4 regions of the Bifidobacterium sp. MSK.13.1 genome follow, and region 3 is predicted to be linked to each of the others. Evidence: riboswitches for the same ligand, from Rfam matches in the RefSeq annotation. Region 3 holds a riboswitch; each other region holds the start of a gene.
The links. A riboswitch is a leader RNA that binds a small molecule or an ion and turns the genes downstream of it on or off. The one in region 3 is predicted to bind thiamine pyrophosphate.
Positions count from the first base shown of each region.

Region 1 (5,780 bases), 300 kb from region 3:
GTTCGTCGAACGATGATTTGCCGATGATCGCGCTTTTCGTCAGCAGACTCATGGTCATGCTCCATACGGGAATGCCGGGAACATTGCTGGAAAACACGTGGAATGTCAAGTCCGGCCCGTACAGGCGCGTGTATCCGCCGGACTTGTTCGGTCGGTATTCGTCCAGCATGCGCGGGCTTGGCAGTTCGTCATCAAGAAAACGCAATAGTTCGCGTCTGCGGAACATGCGCATGTAACGTTTCAGTTCGATACGCGTCATCGTCGCGTCATAGCCGGTGATGGAGGGAATCAGAGACTCCGCTATCTGGCGACCCTCATAATCGGGATTCGTCCACAATTCCACCGCCTCGCCGATGATGTCGACGATGTGTTCGACGGAATATGCTGCCAATGTCTGCGATCGATTGCAACGCGTTGTCTCGCACAAATCTTGGACAGTCTCAGGCGTGAGTACCGGATAACGCAACGTGGCCTCACCGCGGTCGGTGAGAACGCCGCGTGTTTCGAAATCCTCAAATACGAAGCCGCGCGGCGCATGGAAAATGTCGATGACGCTCATGCGTTTGCCGCCATCACCTCGTCGACGGCGATGGAGCAGCCGCGTGCCTCCGCACCCTTCGCACGACCGTTGAGCTCGTAACCGGAATCGGTGCGCACGCCAAGATCTTCGGTCAGAATCGCCAGACAGGAATTCCAATTCGCCAAATCGTAATGCGCGATCACCCCCTGCTCGCCATCGGCGACAGGCGTGAGCGTCGCCGGATCGAGGAACACGGAACGAACCCACGACGGCGTCGCCTTCAGATAATTCGACGAACCATCCGTATAGTACGACAGCAGATTCTGATCGTAAATCTGCGAACTCAACTCCGTCATACCGTACATGTTCACGCAATGCGTGCGTGCGACGCCAAACACCTCAAGGAACTTCGCATACAAATCATCGACGGTCATATCGGTTTTCGTACTCTTGAAACCACCGGTATCGAAAACACGCGAATCCTTCGCCAACGCATAGGTTTTGCCCCGCTCGGCAAGATAGTCAAGCAGATACAGATACGCGGACGAAGCGCCCATCAGCATCACCGGCTCGCCGTCCGCCACCGACTGATCAAGGAACTTTTCCACACCAGCGAAGTCCAAACCATCCTCATGGAAGAAGAAGCCGCTGCCCTCGCTGCCGCACTGCTCCACCGCACGCGTCAGATAACGGGCCAACGAACCATTATGATTCATCTCCCAGGCAGGGGAGAGCACCGCGATACGCATGCGCTCACGGTCAGGCATGATGAAATGACGGAACGGGCCGATCATCGACGCATCCCACACCTCAAGATCAGGATGATAGTTGCGTCCACGCTGACCCGGATGCGTAGTGCCGCTGGTCATGAACACTGCCTCGCAATCATCTTCAGACACCGAAGTGAGCGTCAGCATCTTGAACCCATCCACCGGCATCGGCGGAATATCCATCCAATCCGACAACATCTGCGGAGTCACCCTACGAGACATGCAATACGCGCGATACTGCATGTTATGGGCAAACTGGAAAGCGAAAATCTTATGTGCGAGCGCGTCGAACGCCTCATCCGGAGCGACCTCGCAACCATACTTTTCGATGAACTCAAGCACGTTTGCCTTGACTTCCTGCGCGTCGGCACCCAACGACATTGATGTCATATGCGGTATTCCTTTCTATAAACGATACTGATATTCGAAAGCAAATCAGATCTGCGACGGAACTTCAGCTTCGCTGTTTCCTTTACGACGATTGATCAGATTCGGCAGGTCGATCAGCAGTGCCTTGAGAATCACCACACAGAACGCCCCAACCAGAATCGAATTGGAGAAGAACACGTGAGCGCCGCCCTCCAAGCCGCTCAACGCGCTCGGCAGCGCGATGCCCAACAGCAGGGACAATCCAATGACCGCCTGGGAACGGTCGTCCGACTCCACCTTGCGCAGCGTATTGAAGCCCGTGCTGATCAGGCTTGCCGCGGCCGGCAGGAAAATGCCGCCGATCACAGGGGAAGGAATCAACGACAATACCGCTCCGGCCTTCGGAATGAAACCAAGAACCACAAACACCACGCCGGCGATGATCACCGGCACACGGGTACGGGTCTTGCCCTCATCCGTGACCTTAAGCAACGCGACATTCTGCGGATACGCGGTAGTGGTGAAACCGCCGATCAGCGAAGAAATCGCGGAACCGGCAGCCTCGCCGGCCAAACCATAACGAACCTGACGATCCTCAAGCTTGACGCCCTGGATCTCACTGGCCGCCTGATACACGCCAAGCGCCTCCATAATCGCAACCATATATGCGATGAAGAACGGCACAAACACCGCCGCATCAAAGTCAAAACCGCCATACGGCATAATCTGAGGAAGACCAAACCAAGGCTTCGACGCGACACCGGAAAAATCAGCCATGCCAAATACCATCGAAAGCGCAGTGCCGGCAACCAGAGCAATCAGATAGGAAAGCGCCCTGACCATACCCTTGCCGAACTGGGAAAGCGCCACCACCAGCACGCAAGTCACGATAGACACGGCCAACGTCTTCGGATCGGCAAAACCATCATCGCCGGGAGCGCCACCAAGAAACTCGCTCAACGTGAAACGCGACAGCGAAACGCCAACCAGAAAAATAATCACGCCCGACACCATCGGCGCGAACAGAAAACGCATCTTCTCAATCACACGGGTCAGACACAGCACCAAGAAAATCAGCGAACTGACAAAAATCGACGTACCAGCGGCAGCCAACGAACCAGCAGTGCCCGCAGCGATCATCAACGCATCGAACGCGGCGGACGGACCCTGCACAATCGGCAAACGCACCAACCTCGTGGCCTGAATCAATGTGACCAAACCAGACACAATGAAAATGGCATTCACCATATTTGACGACAACGCCAACGGCAAGCCAATGGCACCAGCCACAAACACCGGATCAAGCCACACATTGGACACCAACACATGCTGCAAACCCAGCAGCACATTCTTCGGAGTCAACTTCTTCGAACCCGAACCAAGCTGCTCAGGCACCTGCGACGCATCAGACACGCCAAATCCCTTCTCTTTCCACGAAACACACGGCCAAACACCAGCCGTCAGCACAGAGAAGACGCGCACGCGCACCGTTCGTAACATCCCTACGCAGGCACTACCCTGTTCAGGTCATAAGGGTCCGGGCAAACGCCCATCTCAGCCACATCGGCTCCCCTGTACTCTTCGGACAACCACCAGCATAACGACACGCATCGATACCGGCAACCACCACAACCCAACACATATCCTCCACATTTTCCCAAGAAAAAACAGTCTTGACTTTTCCGAGTATTCGTTATATGGACACGCGAAACGTATTTGATACAGGGGCGCGGTATTCTAAACCACGCATTAAAGAACCGCAAGACTTTTCTTGCCCAAAAACATTGAAGGTGGTTTCGGTGACTTTCCACGCCCCGTTAGATCTCACGATCCATGATTCCCAAGGTATGTACGATCCCGGCGCCGAGCACGACGCCTGCGGCGTGGGTATGGTCACCACCCTCAACAAGCGCCCCGAACGCAAAATCGTCGACGACGCCATCGAAGTGCTCGTCAACCTCAACCACCGCGGAGCCGTAGGCGCCGAAGAAAACACCGGCGACGGCGCAGGCATCCTCATGAGCATGCCCGACGAATTCATGCGCGCCACCGCAGGCGTCGAACTGCCCGAAGAAGGCCACTACGCCGCCGGCATCGCATTCCTCGACCGCGACATCGCCACCTCCGGACAACAAGAACAAGCCATCGCCAAAATCGTGCGCGAAGAAGGCCTCGAAGTACTCGCATGGCGCGTCGTACCCACCAACCCGGACGGACTCGGACTGCAGGCGCTCGCCAGCATGCCCGCGTTCAAGACGCTGGTCGTGGCCGACCCCGAAGGCCAGCTCGCAGGCATCGAACTGGACCGCAAGACCTTCCGCATCCGCAAGCGCGTCGAACACGAGGTGGGCATCTACTTCGCGTCCCTGTCCGCACGCACCATCACCTACAAGGGCATGCTCACCACCATGCAGCTCAAGCCCTTCTTCCTGGATCTTTCCGACGAGCGCATGAAGGCGAAGATCGCCATCGTGCACTCCCGCTTCTCCACCAACACGTTCCCGAGCTGGCCGCTGGCCCAGCCGTTCCGCCAGCTGGCCCATAACGGCGAGATCAACACCATCCAGGGCAACCGCAACTGGCTGTCCGCACGTGAAGGCCGCCTAAGCTCCGAACTGCTCGGCGAATTCAAGCCGCTGCTGCCGATCGCTACCCCGGGCTACTCCGATTCCGGCACGTTCGACGAATGCCTCGAACTGCTGCACCTGTCCGGACGTTCCATGCCACATGCCATCTCCATGATGCTGCCGCCGGCATGGGAGAAGAACGACCAGCTTGACCCCGATGTCAGGGCGTTCTACGAATACAACAATACGCTGATCGAACCGTGGGACGGTCCGGCGCACATCATCTTCACTGACGGCACCCAGGTCGGCGCGCTGCTCGACCGCAACGGCTTCCGCCCCGGCCGCTGGCAGCTTACCGACGACGGCTACATCGTGCTCGCATCCGAAACCGGCGTGCTCCCGGAGAACGCCGAGGAACACATCGTGTCCAAGGGCCGCCTGGAACCGGGCAAGATGTTCCTCGTCGATACCAAGGAAGGCCGCATCATCCCGGACGAGGAGATCAAGAAGTCCCTCGCGTCCCAGCATCCGTACCGTCAGTGGGTCGAAGGCAACACCGTCGAGATGAGCCAGCTGCCCAAGCGCGAGCACGTCAACCACTCCGGCCAGTCCGTGCAACGCCGCCAGCGCGCCTTCGGCTACACCGAAGAGGATCTGAAGCTGCTGCTCGCCCCGATGGCCAACACCGGCAAGGAGCCGCTCGGATCCATGGGCAATGATGCGCCTATGGCCGCGCTTTCCTCCCGCAGCCGCATGCTGTTCGACTACTTCACCCAGAAGTTCGCGCAGGTCACCAATCCGCCGCTCGACTGGGAGCGTGAAAAGATCGTGACCTGCCTTGAATCCGCCATCGGTCCCGAGCCGAACCTGCTGGCCGATTCCGAACTGCATGCCAAGAAGATCCTCATTCCGTTGCCGGTGCTCAACTCCGACGAGATGGCGCAGCTCAAGCGCCTCGACCGCGCCAAGATCCTCGGCGGCTACTATAAGCCGTTCGTCGTCAAGGGTCTTTATCAGGTCGCTGGCGGCGGCAAGGCGCTGAAGGAACGTCTCGACGAGATCTTCCAGGAAGTCGACGAAGCCATCGAAAACGGATCCAACTTCCTCGTGCTCTCCGATCGCGACTCCAACTACACGTGGGGACCGATTCCGTCGCTGCTGCTCACCTCCGCGGTGCAGCACCATCTGCTGCGCAGACACACGCGCACCCAGATCTCCATGGTCGTCGAGGCCGGCGATGTGCGTGAAATCCACCATGTCGCTCTGCTGATCGCCTATGGCGCGGCGGCCGTCAACCCGTATCTGGCGTTCGAATCCGTCGAAGACCTGTCCCGCAAGGGCTATCTCAACGTCGATGCCGAAACCGCGGTGAAGAACCTGACCAACGCGTTGTCGACCGGCGTGCTCAAGATCATGGCGAAGATGGGCGTCTCCACCATCATGAGCTACCGTGGCGCACAGCTGTTCGAAGCCATCGGCCTGAACAAGGACGTCATCGACGAATACTTCACCGGCACCACCTCCCGCGTCGGAGGCGTCGGACTCGACGAACTG
Region 1 is NZ_JAHOMM010000002.1:110,518-116,297, forward strand. It holds gene KSY55_RS03195 (acyl-CoA reductase) at 1-559, opposite strand, end outside; gene KSY55_RS03200 (coenzyme F390 synthetase) at 556-1,680, opposite strand; gene KSY55_RS03205 (solute carrier family 23 protein) at 1,726-3,159, opposite strand; TPP riboswitch at 3,140-3,243, opposite strand; gene gltB (glutamate synthase large subunit) at 3,459-5,780, shown strand, end outside.
Region 1: linked by a shared signal. The riboswitch ahead of KSY55_RS03205 (solute carrier family 23 protein) and the one ahead of tenA (thiaminase II) in region 3 are both predicted to bind thiamine pyrophosphate.

Region 2 (5,780 bases), on a different contig from region 3:
GACCTGAACTCGTGGAAGTGGTTGATCGAACTGTGCTTCCTCGTAGCGCTCACCGGCATCAATCTGATTGCGGTGAAAGTGTTCGGCGAGGCGGAATTCTGGTTCTCCATGATCAAGATCACGCTGATCGTCGGTCTGATCGTCACCGCCATCGTGATGCTGATCATCGGCTTCAGCTACCCCGCCACGCACATCGAAGGCGTGGACGGCACGGTGTCGGGTGCCACGGTGAGCCTTACGAATATCACCGACGGCTTCCAGCTCGCGCCGAACGGTTGGATGAACTTCTTCATGAGCTTCCAAATGGTGTTTTTCGCCTACCAGCTCATCGAATTCGTGGGTGTCACGGTGTCGGAAACGCAGAATCCGCGCGAGGTGCTGCCGAAGGCGGTGAACGAGCTGATCATGCGTATTCTGATCTTCTACGTGGGCGCGCTGATCGCGATCATGGCTATTGTGCCCTGGCGTAACTTTCACGAGAATTCCGATGGCTCGTTCGGTTCGCCGTTCATCATGGTGTTCAAATATGCGGGTCTTGATTGGGCCGCCGCCCTGGTGTTCTTCGTGGTGATTACGGCTGCCGCGTCGGCGTTGAATTCGCTGATTTATTCAGCCGGTCGTCACTTGTATCAGCTTGCTTCGGATTCCGAGTCGCCTGCGATGGCGCGTTTGGCTGAGGTTTCCGACCACAAGGTGCCTGCGAAGGCGATCGTCGCTTCGGGTTGCATGATTCTGTTCTCCCCGATCATCAACGCGATTCCGGGTATTTCCGGCGCGTTCGTGCTATTCGCTTCGGCCGCCAGCGCTGTGGTGATTTTCATTTACGTGCTGACGATGCTCGCCCACCACAGGTATCGTCAGAGCAGCGATTTTCTACCGGACGGTTTCGTCATGCCCGCTTGGCAGGTGTTTGATTGGATTGCGATCACGTTCTTTGTGCTCGTGTATGTCACGTTGTTCCTGTCGACGGACACGATTGGTTCTGCGATTGCCGGTCTGATTTGGCTGGTTGCGTTTGGCGGATATTGCCTGCTACACGAACGATTCCAGAATCGCGATCTTAAGGAAGCCTTGCAGCAGTAACGTTTGCAGGTAACGCAGGATACAAGTAAGGGGCGTTTGCCGAACGTGAGTGCATCACGTACATTCGGCAAACGCCCCTTTCAGCATGGTCTTTGCGCGAATCCCCATTACGGGATCCAGCGCAAATCAGCCGATGTAGTCGGCCTCGTTCGTCGGGCTGGACGGCACGGCATGATCTTCCGTAACCTTGCCCAAGCCAGACAAATACGCTTCACGACCCGCTTCGATCGCCTTCTTGAACGCGCGTGCCATCAGCGGAATATTGCCGGCGGAAGCGATGGCCGTGTATGCCATCACCGCGTCCGCGCCCATTTCCATGGCTTCCGCAGCCTGGCTCGGACGGCCAATACCAGCGTCGATGATCACCGGAACATTAGAGTTCTTGATGATCACTTCAATGAAATCGCGTGCACGCAGACCCTTATTCGAGCCGATCATCGCGCCGAGCGGCATTACGCAAGCCGCACCCGCGTCTTCAAGACGCTTCGCCGCAATCGGATCGGGGAACATGTACGGCATGACCACGAAGCCTTCTTTTGCCAGCTGTTTCGTGGCTTTGATGGTTTCCTCATTGTCGGGCAGCAGATACTTCGCCTCATGTTCGATCTCCACCTTCACGAAGTCCGTCTGGCACACTTCGCGGGCGAGACGTGCAATACGCACCGCTTCCTCGGCATTGCGTGCGCCGGACGTGTTCGGCAGCATGGTGATGCCTTTCGGAATGTAATCGAGCAGATTGTTTTCGGTGGTACGGCAGCGACGCAACGCCATGGTGACGATCTGCGTGCCCGCGTTCTCAATGGTCGCCTTGATGAGGTTCAGATCGTAGCGGCCGGAACCGAGAATGAAGCGGCTCGTGAACTTGTGTCCGCCGAGGATCAACGGATCGGCGTCGCCGGTGGCGATTTCGTCATACGCGTGCGCATCCGGTTCCGGCAGCAGTGCGGTGTTCGTGGTGGTGCCGACCAGCTCGTCGAGCGTGGCGTTCGGTGCCGCCGCGAAGTCTTTTTCCGCGGTGGTGATCGTGTTTTCGGTGCTCATGGTTAATCCTTACTATGCGATTAGTGTTGTGTCATTCGTTGCGATTTGCGATTTGCGATTGCAATTGCAATTGCGTTTGTGGTTGCGTTTCGCTGTCAGGCGTCTTCTTCGCCGAGAATCAAGCGAGTGATCATATTGGCTTCATGGCAGGCGACCACACCCACGCGCGGTGCCATCAGACCAGCGCCCGGCACCGGAGCGGTTTCGCCGTCGCCGCAGAAGTAGAAATTCTTCGAAACGCGACGAGTATTCACCAAATTGGAACTGCGGAATCCCGCCATTCCAGAAGCGCTCACCAGCTTCTTGTTCGGCAGATTCTCAAGCACGGCATTCACCAGCATCGTCTTGTTTTCCGGCACGTCGAACGCTTCGCAAATAATATCCTCATTGTCGAACAGCGTCGGCACGTTCTCGTCAGTCACTTTCACGGTATCAATGGTGATATCGATAAAAGGATTGATCTGACGCAAGTTACTGCGCAATGCTTCCGTCTTGTACTGCCCAAGATCCTTCAAAAAATACTGCTGACGATTCAGATTCGTCATATCCACGCGATCAAAGTCAATCAAATGTAGGTGACCGACGCCAATGCGGGTCAACGCCACCGCAATGGTCGATCCGAGGCCGCCGCAGCCGCAAATGGCCACGTGCGCCGCGTCGAGCTTGTCTTGCGTGGCTGCGGTATGACGGTCGAGCAGGGCCGCACGGATTTCTTCGCGGCTGACGAGCGTGGTCGGGTCGGGCTGGTTGTCGAAAGCGTGCTGGCGGGCGTCGATCTGCGCCTGCGATGCGGATGGTTCAAAAGTCATGGTTGTTCTCGTATTCTCGTTTTCCGTTCGTGCGTTGTTTTTGCCGGGTTGGTTGTGTTTTGTATGTTCTTGCGATTGTTACGCGTGCATTGTGCCGGTCGTAATCGCAAGAAATTTTGAAAGTGGTTCAGCCGCCCTGCACGAACGTGACGATTTCCAACGTATCGGTGCCCTTGAGCTGCGTCTGCGCACGCTGGGTGCGAGGCACGATCTCACCATTGAGCTCGACAGCCACGCGGTCGGCGCGCAGGCCCTTGCTTTCGATCAGTTCGGCCACGGTGATCGGCGTGGCGATGTTCTCTTCCTTACCGTTGATGATCATTGCGGTTCCCTTCTGTGTCTGTCATGACACATGCTTTCCTGCACTCCGGATGTCCGTTTCTGGTGAATCGGACATCCGGAGGTTCATTGTCGGTCTCTAAATGTCCGATTCTGCAGAATCGGACACGCACGGCATCTATTTCAGTCCACGAATGTCCGATTCTGGTGAATCGGACACGTAGGCGCTTGTTCGAGCCGCTTGTGCGTCCGTTTCTGCAGAATCGGGCACTCAAGGTTGGTACGAAAAAAGGGTCGCCGAAGGAACCGTACCCTATGAGGTGGTGCGCCCCTCCGTGACCCTAATCACGCGATATTCGGTTATCGCGAACGGAAGATGAGATACGTCTTGCGGCGTGAACAACCCGTCTCCTTACGGCGGCATTACCCGCATCAAGTCCTCGGTCGAAGCTCTATGAGCTCCCTCTCAGCCTTTCGGCTCCCGTTCGGTTGTGCCTTCATCTTCGCGCACGCGCCCGACAAGCTTGCGCCGGTTCACGTTGGGTTAGTCTTGATGTGAACATGTGCGAATCGGCTGAGTGCTTGCAAGGAAGGGGAAGATGATGATGGACGGCGAGTTGGCAGGATTTGCGATTCCTCGGCTTGGTATGGGAACGATGGCTTTGGCGATTGAGGGGCGCCCGGATCGCGATACCGCGATTCGTACGATTCATGCCGGTTTGGACGCGGGTGTTCGCTATTTGGACACGGCTTGGTCATATTATCTGCCGAGCGAGCCTGGCACCGGCACTGCGGAAGACCTTGGCTACGGCGAAAAGTTGGTGCGTGATGCGCTCACTTCGTGGAATGGCCCCCGAGATGAAGTGCTGGTCGCCACGAAAACTGGCTATCGACGCACCATGGAGGTCCCCGCTTTTGTTGCTCCTGTGTCCGATTCTGGAGAATCGGACAAACAGGGTGCCGGATTTGGGGTACAGATGTCCGATTCACCAGAATCGGACACTCAGGGGCGGGATTCTGAGGGATGCAGCCGTCGGCCTGGCGAGGAACGCCAGCATTTGCAGGCGGCGGGCAGTCAATACGGGTGGATGGCGGATTCGCGCCCCGAAACCATGATTCGTGACGCCAAGGAGTCCGCGTTGCACTTGGGCGTCGATACGCTCGACCTGTTGTATTCGCATGGCCCCGATCCCGCGGTGCCTTACGAAGACCAATGCGGCGCGTTGAAGCAGCTGCTCGACGAAGGCGTGATCAAATATGCGGGCATCTCCCGTGTGAATAACGAGCAGATCGATCTTGCGCGCGGCATTATCGGCAGCGGCTTGGTCGCCGTGCAAAACCAGTTCTCGCCGTCGCATCCCGATCCGGAACATACGATGGAGCATTGCGCCGAATTGGGGCTCGCTTTCGTCTGTTGGTCGCCGCTCGGCGGATTCCTCGATACGTTCGATCAGAGCGCGTACGATCCGTTCCGCACGGTTGCCGCGCAACGTGGTTGCTCCTACCAGCGTGTGGTGCTGGCGTGGGAATTGACCCGTTACGAACGTCTGTTCACCATTCCCAGCGCTCGCAATCCGCAGGAAATCAACGATTCCTTCGCTGCAACGCAACTTCAGCTCACTCAAGAAGAGCTTGCGATGCTTCCTTGCTGATTATCGTTTCCTTTTTGGGCGTTTTCCTGTACTTGCACGTTGCGATCGAAAAATGTTTACAGTAAAAGATATTATCGAGACATAACTGATGGGCATCGAATAAGGCGAGGTGAAGCGTGGGCTTCGAGCGGGAGTCGTTTGACAAGCTGATGAAAGTGGTCTGGGGTAAGAAGTCTCAGATGCAGCAGGCGATGTCGCGTGATTCCAAGGGCGAGCCATTCATTATTCGCGAGCTTGAGTTCAAGGGCGCGCAAACGCCCTCGCAGTTGGCTACCGCGTTGAAGGTCACGTCGGGCAGGATTTCCACGCTGTTGGCTGCGTTGGAAAAAAAGGGTCTGATCGAGCGTGAGGTCGATCCCAACGACCGACGCATTGTGCATGTGAATCTTACCGAGCAGGGGCGGGCGAAGGCCAAGCAGCAGCGCGAGGATATGCGCGACGCCGTCTGCTGGGTCTTTTCGCAGATGGGGGAGCGTCGCACGCGCGAATTCGTGGATCTTACCGAGGAATTTGCCACATACGTGACCATCTGCATCCCTGGCCAGCCCCGCCCCACCGCCGAAGAAGTAAAGCAAGCCTTCGCAAAAGCCGAATCTGAAGATCCTGCGTAGGGACTGCCTACCACGTAAGCGTGCGCCTCACATGTGCCGTTCGCGACTGTAAGCTTGGCCAAACGGCCTTGAGTGTGTCGCGAATGGTATATGTTGGCCGCGCGCGACCGAGCTGAGAAGAATCGCTCTCAGCAAATACACAGAAATATGAGATTGTCTTACACTGTAAGTAATTAAATATCGTAAGACAATTCAATAGGACTTATGTAAATCATTAATCGCAATTCGATCAACTCATGTAGTTGATCCAACCAATCCATCAATCGCAAAAACTTCAAACGCAACACAAGAGAAGGAATCCAAGC
Region 2 is NZ_JAHOMM010000001.1:516,467-522,246, reverse strand. It holds gene KSY55_RS02185 (amino acid permease) at 1-1,083, shown strand, start outside; gene KSY55_RS02180 (thiazole synthase) at 1,210-2,124, opposite strand; gene thiF (sulfur carrier protein ThiS adenylyltransferase ThiF) at 2,220-2,933, opposite strand; gene thiS (sulfur carrier protein ThiS) at 3,061-3,255, opposite strand; TPP riboswitch at 3,604-3,707, opposite strand; gene KSY55_RS02165 (aldo/keto reductase) at 3,812-4,864, shown strand; gene KSY55_RS02160 (MarR family winged helix-turn-helix transcriptional regulator) at 4,981-5,475, shown strand.
Region 2: linked by a shared signal. The riboswitch ahead of thiS (sulfur carrier protein ThiS) and the one ahead of tenA (thiaminase II) in region 3 are both predicted to bind thiamine pyrophosphate.

Region 3 (5,780 bases):
GCGGATTCTCATTATGGACGAGCCGACCGCGGGACTTGATGAAGCGGCCACAACCCGCGTGCACGATCTCATCCAAACCCTTCATTCCCAAGGCGTCACCGTACTTATCATTTCCCATTCGCAAACGGAAATCGACGTGCTCGCCGATCGGGTGATCGCGCTTGATCGCAGACAAAACGGTAATGACGTCACTCGAGATATCGGAACCAATGTCACTTCCGAAACGGCAGGTTCGAAGAATCTGCACACGCTTGGCTCCGGACATGCAAAGGAAGACGTCCGTGAAAACCGTAGTTTTATGGAACGGCTTGACCCGCGCGTGAAGATGGTGAGCGCGTTGGCGGTCATGTTCTCCGCATTCGCCATCCGCTCCTTCTGGCAGTTACTGGTGGCCGCACTGTTGACCGGCATGATCGTTGCGACATCAGGCATCGGCGTGAAACAACTGTTCAAATCGATTCACATGTTCCTTGCATTGTTCGTGTTCTGCGGACTGCTCAATGTGTTCTTCGTACGATCCGGCAATGTTCTTGCGAACATCGGACCGATTCCAATCACCGACGACGGTGTGCGTATCGCTATACTGTACGCCTGCAGATTCGTTGCGGTCATTATCGTCGGAGTGGTGTTCCTCGCCACCACCACGCCTACGGCCATCACCGACGCGTTCGAAGCCTTGCTCAAACCCTTCGCAAAAATAGGCGTGCACGCGCAGGAGATCGCACTGGTGATGAGCCTCGCACTGCGGTTCCTGCCCACTCTGGGAAGCGAGGCGAAAGCCATTGCGGACGCACAGGCGGCTCGAGGTGGCAGCATCGAAACGGGAACGTTCGTGCAGCGTATCAAGGCGATGGTTTCCATCATCATTCCGGTGTTCGCAGGGGCGATACGCCATGCCGACAATCTCAGTCTCGCACTCGACGCGCGATGCTATGAAGAGGGTATCGCACGCACACATTGGCGCGTGATGAGCATCGCCAAACGAGACATTGCCGCGGGCGGTGTGGTTGTGGCATATGTGGCTGCGTTGGTTCTGATCGCTGGACTAAACTGAAGGCAGTCGGCGGATTTTACCGTCCTCACGCTACTCTTGAGCAAGCATCATAGATAGGAATGGAACAAGTTATGGCATTAACCAAGAAGCAGGTCAAGCAGCTGCGAGGCCTGGCCACCAAGCTCAATCCGCTCATCCAGGTCGGCAAGAACGATCTGAGCGAAAACGCCATCAAGCAGGCGGACGAAACCATCGAAAAGCGTGAGCTCATCAAGTGCTCCGTGCTCGACGGATCCGGTCTGACCGCCAAGGAAGCAGGCGAGGGATTGGCTGAAGAACTGAACGCGGAACTCGTGCAGGTCATCGGCAACCGTTTCGTGCTCTACCGCCGTTCCCATCGCGACGACGTGGAACATATCCGCCTCGTACGCGAATAAAGCGGGAAACTGACGCGACCAAACATAACAGGGCGGGTGCTTTCTGAAAACCAATCAGAAGACACCCGCCTTGCTGCAATGAAAATAAACAATCGGAAGTCAGGAAACCCCATGAAGGAGTGCTATCAGCGCGCCTGATTCCATTCGGGCTTCCATGTGTACTGCATGTCGTACGCGCTGGCCCAGAACATGTATTCGTTCTCCACGCCGGTCACGAAAATGTCGATCAGCTCGCGCTTGCGCTCCTCGCTCGCGTCGGCCACCAGTTTCTCGATATGTTCGAGCAGCCACACGGAATCCTGCCAGAACTCGTCGGTCTTATACATGTCGACCCAGCTCTTGTACGGATTGTCGTCGAGCGTGTCCGCGAACTCGGCGGCAAGACGATAACCATAATCCGCATACACCCAGGCGCACGGCAGCACGGCCACAAGAATGTCGAGAATATCCTTGCCATAGGCGATGGAAAGGATATTCGACGTGTAGGCACGCGCGAAGGCCGACTGGCGCACATTGTTCATCTGCTCTTCGGTGATGCCATAGCTGGCCAAGTAGGAGCGGTGTACTTCGGTCTCGACCTGCAGGGCGCCGTTCTGCACCTTGAGCATGAACGCCATGATTTCAGGGTCGGTGGCCTTGGCCAACCCCAAAGCGTGCACTCTGGCGTAATCGTTCACATAACGAAAATCCTGCAGCAGATAGAAGGCGAAACGCTCGCGTTGCAGTGTGCCTTCGCCAAGCTCGCGGATGAACGGCTGCTGGTAGCCTTCCTCCCAAACCAGGTCGGCGGCCTTGCGCATGCGCTGCGCGAACGGCGGAAGATTGTCGCGTTGGATGCCTTTGGCGGCGTCGAACTCATAATCGAAATCGGTTGTTGATGTCACAGCAGTCACTAGACATGCCTCCCTACGCTGGTGTTAACCATCAGGTTCAAAGGGTTCAGGCCTCACTTGGCCCATCTCAACCCGACGAACACGGGTTCCCCTGCATTACGCCGTACATTATGGCAAAGCCGCACGAAATGTGCAAGAGCCCGTCCGTCGAATGGAATCGTGCCGCATGATGCGAACACAGGCGATGTTCGGTTGAGGGCGAGTGCAAGAATGGAACGTATGACTGAAAAGCAAGTTGCGAAGAACACCATCGAAAAGCTGGCTATCGTCGTGGTGACGTACAGGCGTCAGCAGCTGCTCGCCACCCTGTTCGAATCCATCGAAAAACTCACTGTGGCGCCATGGCGTATCATCGTCGTGGACAACGAGCACAGCGAGGCGACCCAAGGCATGGTCGACGATTTCCGTGAAGCGGTCACCGCGCAGTGGGGCAATACCATCGCCGACCAGTCGGGCAACGAAAGCCGTGTGGTGTACGCGCCGCAATCCGACAACCTCGGCGGCGCAGGCGGCTTCTCCGCAGGTGTGAAGAAGGCATACGAGCTGGGTGCGGAGTGGTTCTGGGTGATGGACGACGACGTGGCCGTGATGCCTGAGGCCATCGAAAGGCTCGCCAAGTGGACCGGCAGCCATGATGTGATCCAGGGAAGCCGATACGACTACGACGGAGGCCCGTTCTACTGGCAGTACGATTTCATCGTGCCTCTTGGCATTCCCAATCCGATCGCTCCGGCCGCGTTCGGGCGTCCCGGCTATCGTGTGATGGACACCTTATGCTTTGAAGGCGGCCTGTTCCGCCGTAATATCGTGGAACAGATCGGTTTGCCGGATCCCCGCTTCTTCATCTACTGGGACGATACGATGTACGGCTATCGCGCCAGCAAGGTCACCAATCCGATCGTGGTGCCCGACGTGATCCTGCGACGTACGCGCGAGATCGGTAACTGGGATATCGCCGGCGTGCGTCAGCTCAACTCCACTTCCGACATGAACCGCTACCACATCATGCGCAACCGTGGCTACATGGCACGCTATTTCATGTCGTTCGGCGATTACCGTCCGCTGATGTTCGGCTTTGGCACGTTGCTGACCGCCGCCAAGGAGGTCATTCGCTTGGTGATGGTGGACCGTGAGCATGCCAAGACCGGCTTGGTGCAGATTGTCAAGGGTTGGTGGGATTCGCGCAAGCTGCTGCATGATCCGGATTGGAAGCCGATGCCGCCGCTCAAGTAATGTGGCTACACCGTCTTCAGACGGTTATTTTCTTATGATTCGCCCCATGCCGATGCGTTGCGTTGGCATGGGGCGAATCGTTTGCAGAAAACAATCGCAAATATTTGCGTTTCATTGCGACAGATTATGCAATCGTATTCACCAATTGTGTATTGTCGGCGCGTTTTGGGGCATGGGGCGAGTTACTATGGCGTTTACCGGTTCGATATACCCACTATGTACCTTGATAGGAGAGGTCGAAGATGATTGAAACTGCACAGGCATTTGGCGTTGACATTGGCGGCTCCGGCATTAAGGCAGCCCCGGTTAACCTCGAGAAGGGCGAATTTGCTGAACCGCGTCTGAAGATCCTCACCCCGGAGGTTTCCACTCCGAAGGCCGTTGGCGAAATCGTTCGCCAGCAGCTCGAGCATTTTGAGGTTCCTGAGTCCGCTCCGGTCGGCATCGCATTCCCCGCTCCGATTCATGTTGGCGAGAAGCTCGGCTATATGGCCAATCTGGACCAGTCCTGGGTTGGCGTGGACGTCACCGAAGTGTTCTCCGAAGCTTGCGGCCGTCCGGTCACCGTGGTGAACGACGCTGATGCGGCCGGTCTTGCCGAACAGCAGTTCGGCGCAGCCAAGGGCCAGGACGGCCTGGTCGTCGCCACCACGCTGGGCACCGGCATCGGCACCGCGCTGATCTTCAACGGCGAGCTCATTCCGAACACTGAGCTCGGCCATTTGGAACTGCTCAAGGGCAAGGGTGACGCCGAGAAGTACGCGGCATCCTCCATTCGTGAAAAGCTCGATATGGGCTACAAGAAGTGGGCCAAGCGTCTGACCAAGTATTATTCCCTGATGGAGTTCTACTTGGATCCGCAGCTGTTCGTCGTCGGCGGTGGCGTGTCCCGCGTGTCCGAGAAGTTCCTGCCGTACATCGACATCAAGACCCCGATCGTCGCAGCCAAGCTGCACAATGAGGCTGGCATCATCGGCGCTGCGTACTACGCAAGCATCAAGCAGAAGTGATGTCGTGAACCATAAAGGTTCCTAACCTTCATATAAGCGAGAGCCGTCCGATTCATCCGTCGGACGGCTCTTGTTATTCCTCTGATGATCGCATGGCGAATGCATCCTTCTTGCTCGATGCAACACTTGCGCAACCCAGAGAGTATGGTGGAGACCATGCGTTTTTCCTCCAGAGTCGATATCAGCGAGCCCAATCCCATCGCCAAAGCCGAAGCGGAAGCCAAAGCAAACGGCATCACACTCGGCAAACTCAACGACTCCAATCCAACCAAACATGCGCTCGCGTCGGAACTATTGCCGGACATCTATGGAGCGGAGCCACGCGGGCAACGATACGCACGCGAAGCGCTGGCCGCATTCCTGCATGAACAAGGCAATACCGCTACCGCCGACGACCTATACATATTGAGCTCGACGTCCGAAGCGTACTCATGGCTGATCAAACTGCTCTGCAATGCAGGTGACGCCGTGCTCGCACCGAAGCCGGGATATCCGCTCATCGAATCGATCGCACGACTCGAATGCGTCGACATGATCGAGTACCAGCAACGTTTCGACGGATCCTGGTACATCGACGTGGCCGAACTACGCGAAGCGCTTGAAGGTGAAGATGGCGGCCGCATCCGCGCGCTGGTGCTCATCAATCCCAACAATCCGACCGGATCGTACGTCAAAGCGTCGGAACGTGAGGCCATTGTGCGGCTTTGTCATGACCATGAGGTGGCCATCATCGCCGATGAGGTGTTCTACGACTATGATCTTGAACCATTCGATGGCAACGCGCGTCTCGCGGGGGAGACCGGCACGCTCACATTCGCATTGGATGGGTTCTCGAAGACGTTGGCCGCGCCACATGCCAAAGTCGGTTGGATCCAAGTGTCCGGCCCGGCGGCTGAAGTGGATGAGGCCAAGCGCAGACTCGACGTGGTCGCCGACGACTATCTGCCAATGAGTGAGATCATCGCCAAACAGATCCCCGCCATGCTGGGCGCCGCAGCCGCGCAGACCGCGCGCGTGCGAGAGCGCGTGCAAACCAACCTCGCAGCCTTGCATACCATGCTGGATGATGACGAGCAGGGCATGGTCAGCGTGTTGCGTGCCGAAGGCGGATGGAATGTGCTTTTGCGCGTGCCCAGCGTGCTTGACGAGAACGAACTGGTGTTGTCCATGATCGAAAAGCACGGAATTTCAGGACAGCCCGGCTATTTCTTCG
Region 3 is NZ_JAHOMM010000002.1:413,534-419,313, reverse strand. It holds gene KSY55_RS04645 (energy-coupling factor transporter ATPase) at 1-1,054, shown strand, start outside; gene KSY55_RS04640 (YhbY family RNA-binding protein) at 1,126-1,431, shown strand; gene tenA (thiaminase II) at 1,557-2,231, opposite strand; TPP riboswitch at 2,317-2,427, opposite strand; gene KSY55_RS04630 (glycosyltransferase family 2 protein) at 2,544-3,557, shown strand; gene ppgK (polyphosphate--glucose phosphotransferase) at 3,800-4,567, shown strand; gene KSY55_RS04620 (pyridoxal phosphate-dependent aminotransferase) at 4,724-5,780, shown strand, end outside.

Region 4 (5,780 bases), 280 kb from region 3:
TTTTACCAAGTTCCTGCTGGAAGCGCAGGCGCTGAAATTCGGCGAGTTCACGCTGAAGTCCGGTCGTAAGTCGCCGTATTTCATCAATGCGGGCGCATTCAACGACGGACGTAAGATCGCCACGCTCGGCGCATTCTATGCGGAGAAGATCGCGGCGGAAATCGAAGCAGGCAATCTGCCGAACGACATCGACACCATTTTCGGTCCTGCCTACAAGGGCATTCCGCTGGGCGTCTCCACCGCGATCGCTCTGACTTCCGGCCACGGTATGGAAGTCGGCTACACCTTCGACCGCAAGGAGAAGAAGGATCATGGCGACGGCGGCATGATGGTCGGCACCCAGCTGACCGACGGCATGAAGGTACTGCTCGTCGACGATGTGATGACCGCAGGCACCGCAGTACGCGAGGTCATTCCCAAGCTCAAGGCCGAAGCGGATGTGGAGGTCGTCGGCTTGGTGCTTTCCGTGGATCGTATGGAAAAGACCAAGGATTCCGACACGTCCGCGGTGAAGGCCGTCGAAGCAGAGTTCGGCTTCCCGGTATTCGCCATTGCCAACGTGCGCGAGATCTTCGAGGCCGGCCAGCATATCGAAACCGCTGACGGCACCGCGTATGTGACCGACGAGATCAAGGCCGCTGCCGACGCTTATCTGGAGCAGTATGGTGCCTGAATTCTATAGGCGGGTCCTATAGTTGACATATGAAAAGTGCCTCACACCAATCGAAAGCATCGGTGCGAGGCACTTTTCAATCTCATATCAGAGTGCATCCAGTTGATGAGTGCATTCAGTCGATCAGGTTGTATCCATGGTCGGCCACCACCGACTTGAGCTTCTCCAAATAGTTTTCCGCGGCCTTCGACAGCTTCGCACGCTCGTTCGTGATCCAGCCGACCAGCATGGTCTCATCGGTGTCAAGCGGCACGGTCACGATTTTCTCATTGTTGAGATCGCCGTTGTCGATGCCGGTGCACACGGTGTAGCCGTTCAGACCGATGATGAAGTTCAGAATCGTCGCACGGTCGGTCACGTTGATCTGCTTGGGGGAGTATTCCGGCCAGACCGCCTCTTCGGCGAAGAAGAAGCTGCCCTCCTCGCCCTGCTCGTACTGGATGAACGGGAACGGCTTCAAGTCGTCCATCGTGACTTTCTTCTTGCCGGCCAGTGGATTGTTGCGTGAAATGAACACATGCAACGGAGCACGGAACAGTGGATGGAATTCCAAATGCTTTTCGCGCAACATCTTGCCAATCACGTCTTTGTTGAAATCGGACAGGTAGATGATGCCGATTTCGGAAAGCATGTTCGCCACTTGGTTGATGATGTCTTTGGTGCGCGTCTCACGAATGGTGAACTCGTATTCGTCGGATTTGATGGAGTTGATCATTTCCACGAACGCTTCGACGGCGAACATGTAATGCTGTGTGGACACGGAACACAGCTGCTTGCGTGGCTTCGCGTTCTTGTAACGTTCTTCGAGCAGCGACGCCTGATCGAGCACCTGGCGCGCGTAGGTGAGGAATTCCGCTCCGTCCACGGTCAAGGCGATGCCTTGCGACGAGCGGGTGAAGATCTCGATGCCAAGCTCATTCTCGAGTTCCTTCACAGACGAGCTCAACGCGGGCTGTGACACGTACAGCTCGTGCGAGGCTTCGTTCATGGAACCGCATTCCACGATTTTCACAATATATTTCAGCTGAAGAAGAGTCATAAATTCAGGTTAGAGCCATGTACTGACCGTGGGGGAGTGCTTATACCCTCTTGTCTGGATAGTGGACTGCCGATCGCGCAGATCAAGGACGTGAAAAACCAATTGCAGCTTGACGAGGATCGCACACAGTTGGAAACCCCACAAACCGTGCTCGACAAAACCGGTCAGGTGTTCGCCCAATGGGAGCGGACCGGCTTGACGGGTCAGGCCCACAAGCAAAAGAGTTGCCCCTATCGGAGTGCTCCATATCGGCATAAGCGACAAAAAGGGATTGCCCGGCTTTCTACACACCAGACAATCCCGTTCGTCACAACCTACTACAGTTCGGTCTACTGGTACAGATGGCCGCCCTGCTCGCGGAAGCGCTCGCTCATCTCTTGCATGCCGGCAGCGATGGTTTGCGCGTCGGCGACGAGCTTCTCCTGTGCTTCGGCATTACCGAATTTTTTGCGGATGTTTTGGCTGATGGCCATGGAGCAGAACTTCGGACCGCACATCGAACAGAAATGCGCCATCTTCGCAGGCTCGGCCGGCAAAGTATCATCATGGAACGCGATGGCGGTGTCCGGATCGTAGCTCAGGTTGAACTGGTCAAGCCAACGGAATTCGAAACGTGCCTTGCTCATGGCATTGTCGCGGTCGATGGCATGCGGATGATGCTTGGCGATATCAGCCGCATGGCAGGCGATCTTGTATGCGATCACACCTTGCTTCACATCGTCCTTATTTGGCAGCCCAAGATGTTCCTTCGGCGTCACATAACACAGCATGGCAGTGCCATAGCGGGCGATTTCCACACCGCCGATCGCCGACGTGATGTGGTCGTAGCCGGGAGCGGTGTCGGTGGTGAGCGGTCCAAGCGTATAGAACGGCGCGTCCTTGCAGATCGCCTTTTCCATCTCGATGTTCATGCGCACGGTGTCGAACGGAATATGGCCGGGTCCTTCGATCATCACCTGCACGTCGTGTTCCCATGCGCGCTGCGTAAGCTCGCCCAAAGTCATCAGTTCGGCGAACTGTGCCGCATCGTTCGCATCGGCAAGCGATCCCGGACGAAGTCCATCACCCAGTGAGAATGCGACATCGTACTTGGCGAAGATCTCACACAACTCATCGAAATGCGTATACAGGAAGCTTTCCTGATGATGCTGCAAACACCATTCGGCCATGATCGAACCGCCACGCGAAACGATGCCCGTCATACGATTCGCCGTCAACGGCACGAAACGCAGCAGCACACCGGCGTGAATCGTCATGTAATCCACGCCTTGCTCGCACTGTTCGATCACTGTGTCGCGGAACAGTTCCCAGCTGAGCTTGGACGCATCATCCTCCACCTTTTCGAGCGCCTGATACATTGGCACGGTGCCGATCGGCACGGGGGAGTTGCGCAGAATCCATTCACGAGTGGTGTGAATGTCGTTGCCGGTAGACAGATCCATCACAGTGTCGGCACCCCACTTGGTGGCCCACGTGAGCTTCTCCACCTCCTCGTCAATAGACGAAGTGACCGCCGAATTGCCCATATTGGCGTTGAGCTTGGTGAGGAACTTCGAGCCGATGATCATGGGTTCAGCTTCGGGATGGTTGATATTGCAAGGCATGACCGCACGCCCTGCGGCCAGTTCGCTGCGTACCAATTCCACGCTGCAATGCTCGCGCTCCGCCACATAGCGCATTTCCGGCGTGATGATGTTGTGGCGCGCGTACCACATTTGCGTCACCGGATGATCCTTGGCCTTCATCGGCTTATGCTGGCGACCACGCCACTCCTTGGAAGCCTTGCCACGTTTGATGGCGCGTTTGCCGTCATCTTCCAAATTGCGGCGACGTCCTTCATATTCTTCGACGTCTCCACGGTCAAGAATCCAGTCCAAACGTAGGGGAGCGAGACCCTCCTTCGGATCGCATTTCGGACCTTCGGTGTTGTAATCCTTGAATGGTGCGTTCGGTCCGACGCCAGGAGTGTCAGACAGTTTGATTTCAGTGTACGGCACTTGCAGATCGTAGGAACCGAATTCGTTTTCGAAATGCACCGGCGTGGTTTTGCGAATATGTGCTTTGTCTCGCTGCTTGGAATCACGTGCGGCAATGTCGACGCGCTGTTGCTTGGCAAGCTTGGAGGCGGCCTTGGCTTCCTTCGCATTGGTGAACTTCTTTTCGCCGGATGCGCCGTCGGCTGTGTTGTCAGTGTTGATTTCCGCTGTTTTCTGGGCTTTCACGCGCGGCGCGTACCCGTGCTTCGTGTCGCCACGTACGGCTTTCCAGCGCGCTACCATATTGCGGGTTGCAGCTTCCGGATCATCAGCTCCTGCAATCGCGGACACCACGAACCAGCCTGCCGCCTTTGAATGCGCCAGCATCTCCATATCATCTGCGGTCACGCCACCGCCTATCACTACCGGAAAACCACTGGCTGAACAAATGGTGTTGATCTGCTCTTCGTCAAGCGTGCGACCGGAACCGTCATTGCCGCCTACGGACGCTTCCGGCTTGGTGACGGAAACATGCAGTGGTGCCGCACCGATATAGTCGATGCAGCCGTCGGGCAATTCGTTGATGAGTTTGACCAGGCTTTCCGTTTCGGCGGACAAGCCCACGATGGCATCTTCGCCAAGCAGTGCACGGGCTTCGCGCGGTTCCATATCGGTCTGTCCGATGTGCACGCCGTCAACCTTGATGCCTTTGCTGCGGGCCTGCCAGACCACGTCCACACGGTCGTCGATCACGAATGCCACGGAATCCGACTTATTGTTGTCTTCGATGATTTGCGCGATATCACGCGCCATGTCGGTGAGATCCTTCGCGTCAGCGTCTTTGACGCGCAGTTGGATGAAGCTTGCGCCCCCGCGCAATGCGTCATCGATGACGTCGGTGATCGGTCGGCCTTTGCAATCCTGTGGTCCTACCACAAAATAGGCGCTCAGGTCGAAGCTGTCTCGCATCGACGCATATGGATAATTGCTCATGATTCCCCCTTGATTATGATGTTTTGGGTTGGGAAAACTTGATTTCGCAGGCAATGGGTATGCTGACGCGCCCGTATGCTCGGTTATACGGGATAGAAAACGGAATCACGATTGATGATTGCGTGATGCAGACTGTTTGGTCGACGCATCTGCTGCGCAGACTTTTACGGATGCCAATTGACGCTGGCAATGCGTGTGCGCTACGACACTCATTCTTCGCTCCCTACGATGGTGTTAACCAACAGGTTCAAAGGGTCAGGCATTCGCCTATCTCAGCTCCGTTGGGGAGCCCCCCTGCTTTACGTGTTGGCTATGAATCTACGCCCTGCACTGGACGTAACTTTCATCGAAGCCCACAGGAGAGTCAGGCCAGCCGTCACTTTCGCATGTATCGCCTCCATCCGCGTCACGCCTCCGCCGCGCAACTCACAGCAAACTCTCCTTGCAGGCTAATCTATACTTCAGTTCAATGCATTGCGTGTGAAAGAGGTCGACTACATGTTGGAAACGGAACGGCTGACATTGAGGGCTTGGGCGGAAACAGATGCGGAAAGCTTGTACTCCTATGCGAAAGATCCGGATATCGGGCCTGTCGCGGGCTGGCCCGCACACCGATCGAAAGAAGAAAGTCTCAATACGATTCGTCATGTGCTCAATGGCAAGGAATGCTACGCGATTTGCGAGCGCGGCAGCAATAACCCCATTGGTTCGATTGAGTTAAAGCTTAATGGTCATACGGATATGACGGATCGTGATGATGAGTGTGAGTTGGGTTACTGGCTGGGCAAGCCTTTCTGGGGGAGGGGTTATATGCCGGAGGCAGCCAAGGAGGTTATCCGTCATGGTTTTGTTGATCTTGGTATGAGTGCGATTTGGTGCGGTTATTATGACGGCAATCTGAAGTCGAAGCGGGTGCAGGAGAAGGTTGGTTTTGTCTATCATCACACGTGTGATGAGGTGCCGGTGCCTCTTATGCACGAGGTGCGTGTCGGGCACGTGAATGTTCTTACCAAATCACGCTGGCAAAATTTAGCTGCCTGCTGATTGTGCTAGAAGCTAACCTAGAATGCTTTGGAAGGGTCTTGGTGGGCTTCGAACG
Region 4 is NZ_JAHOMM010000002.1:137,475-143,254, forward strand. It holds gene pyrE (orotate phosphoribosyltransferase) at 1-673, shown strand, start outside; gene KSY55_RS03295 (LysR family transcriptional regulator) at 789-1,712, opposite strand; gene thiC (phosphomethylpyrimidine synthase ThiC) at 2,042-4,681, opposite strand; TPP riboswitch at 4,885-4,987, opposite strand; gene KSY55_RS03305 (GNAT family N-acetyltransferase) at 5,180-5,725, shown strand.
Region 4: linked by a shared signal. The riboswitch ahead of thiC (phosphomethylpyrimidine synthase ThiC) and the one ahead of tenA (thiaminase II) in region 3 are both predicted to bind thiamine pyrophosphate.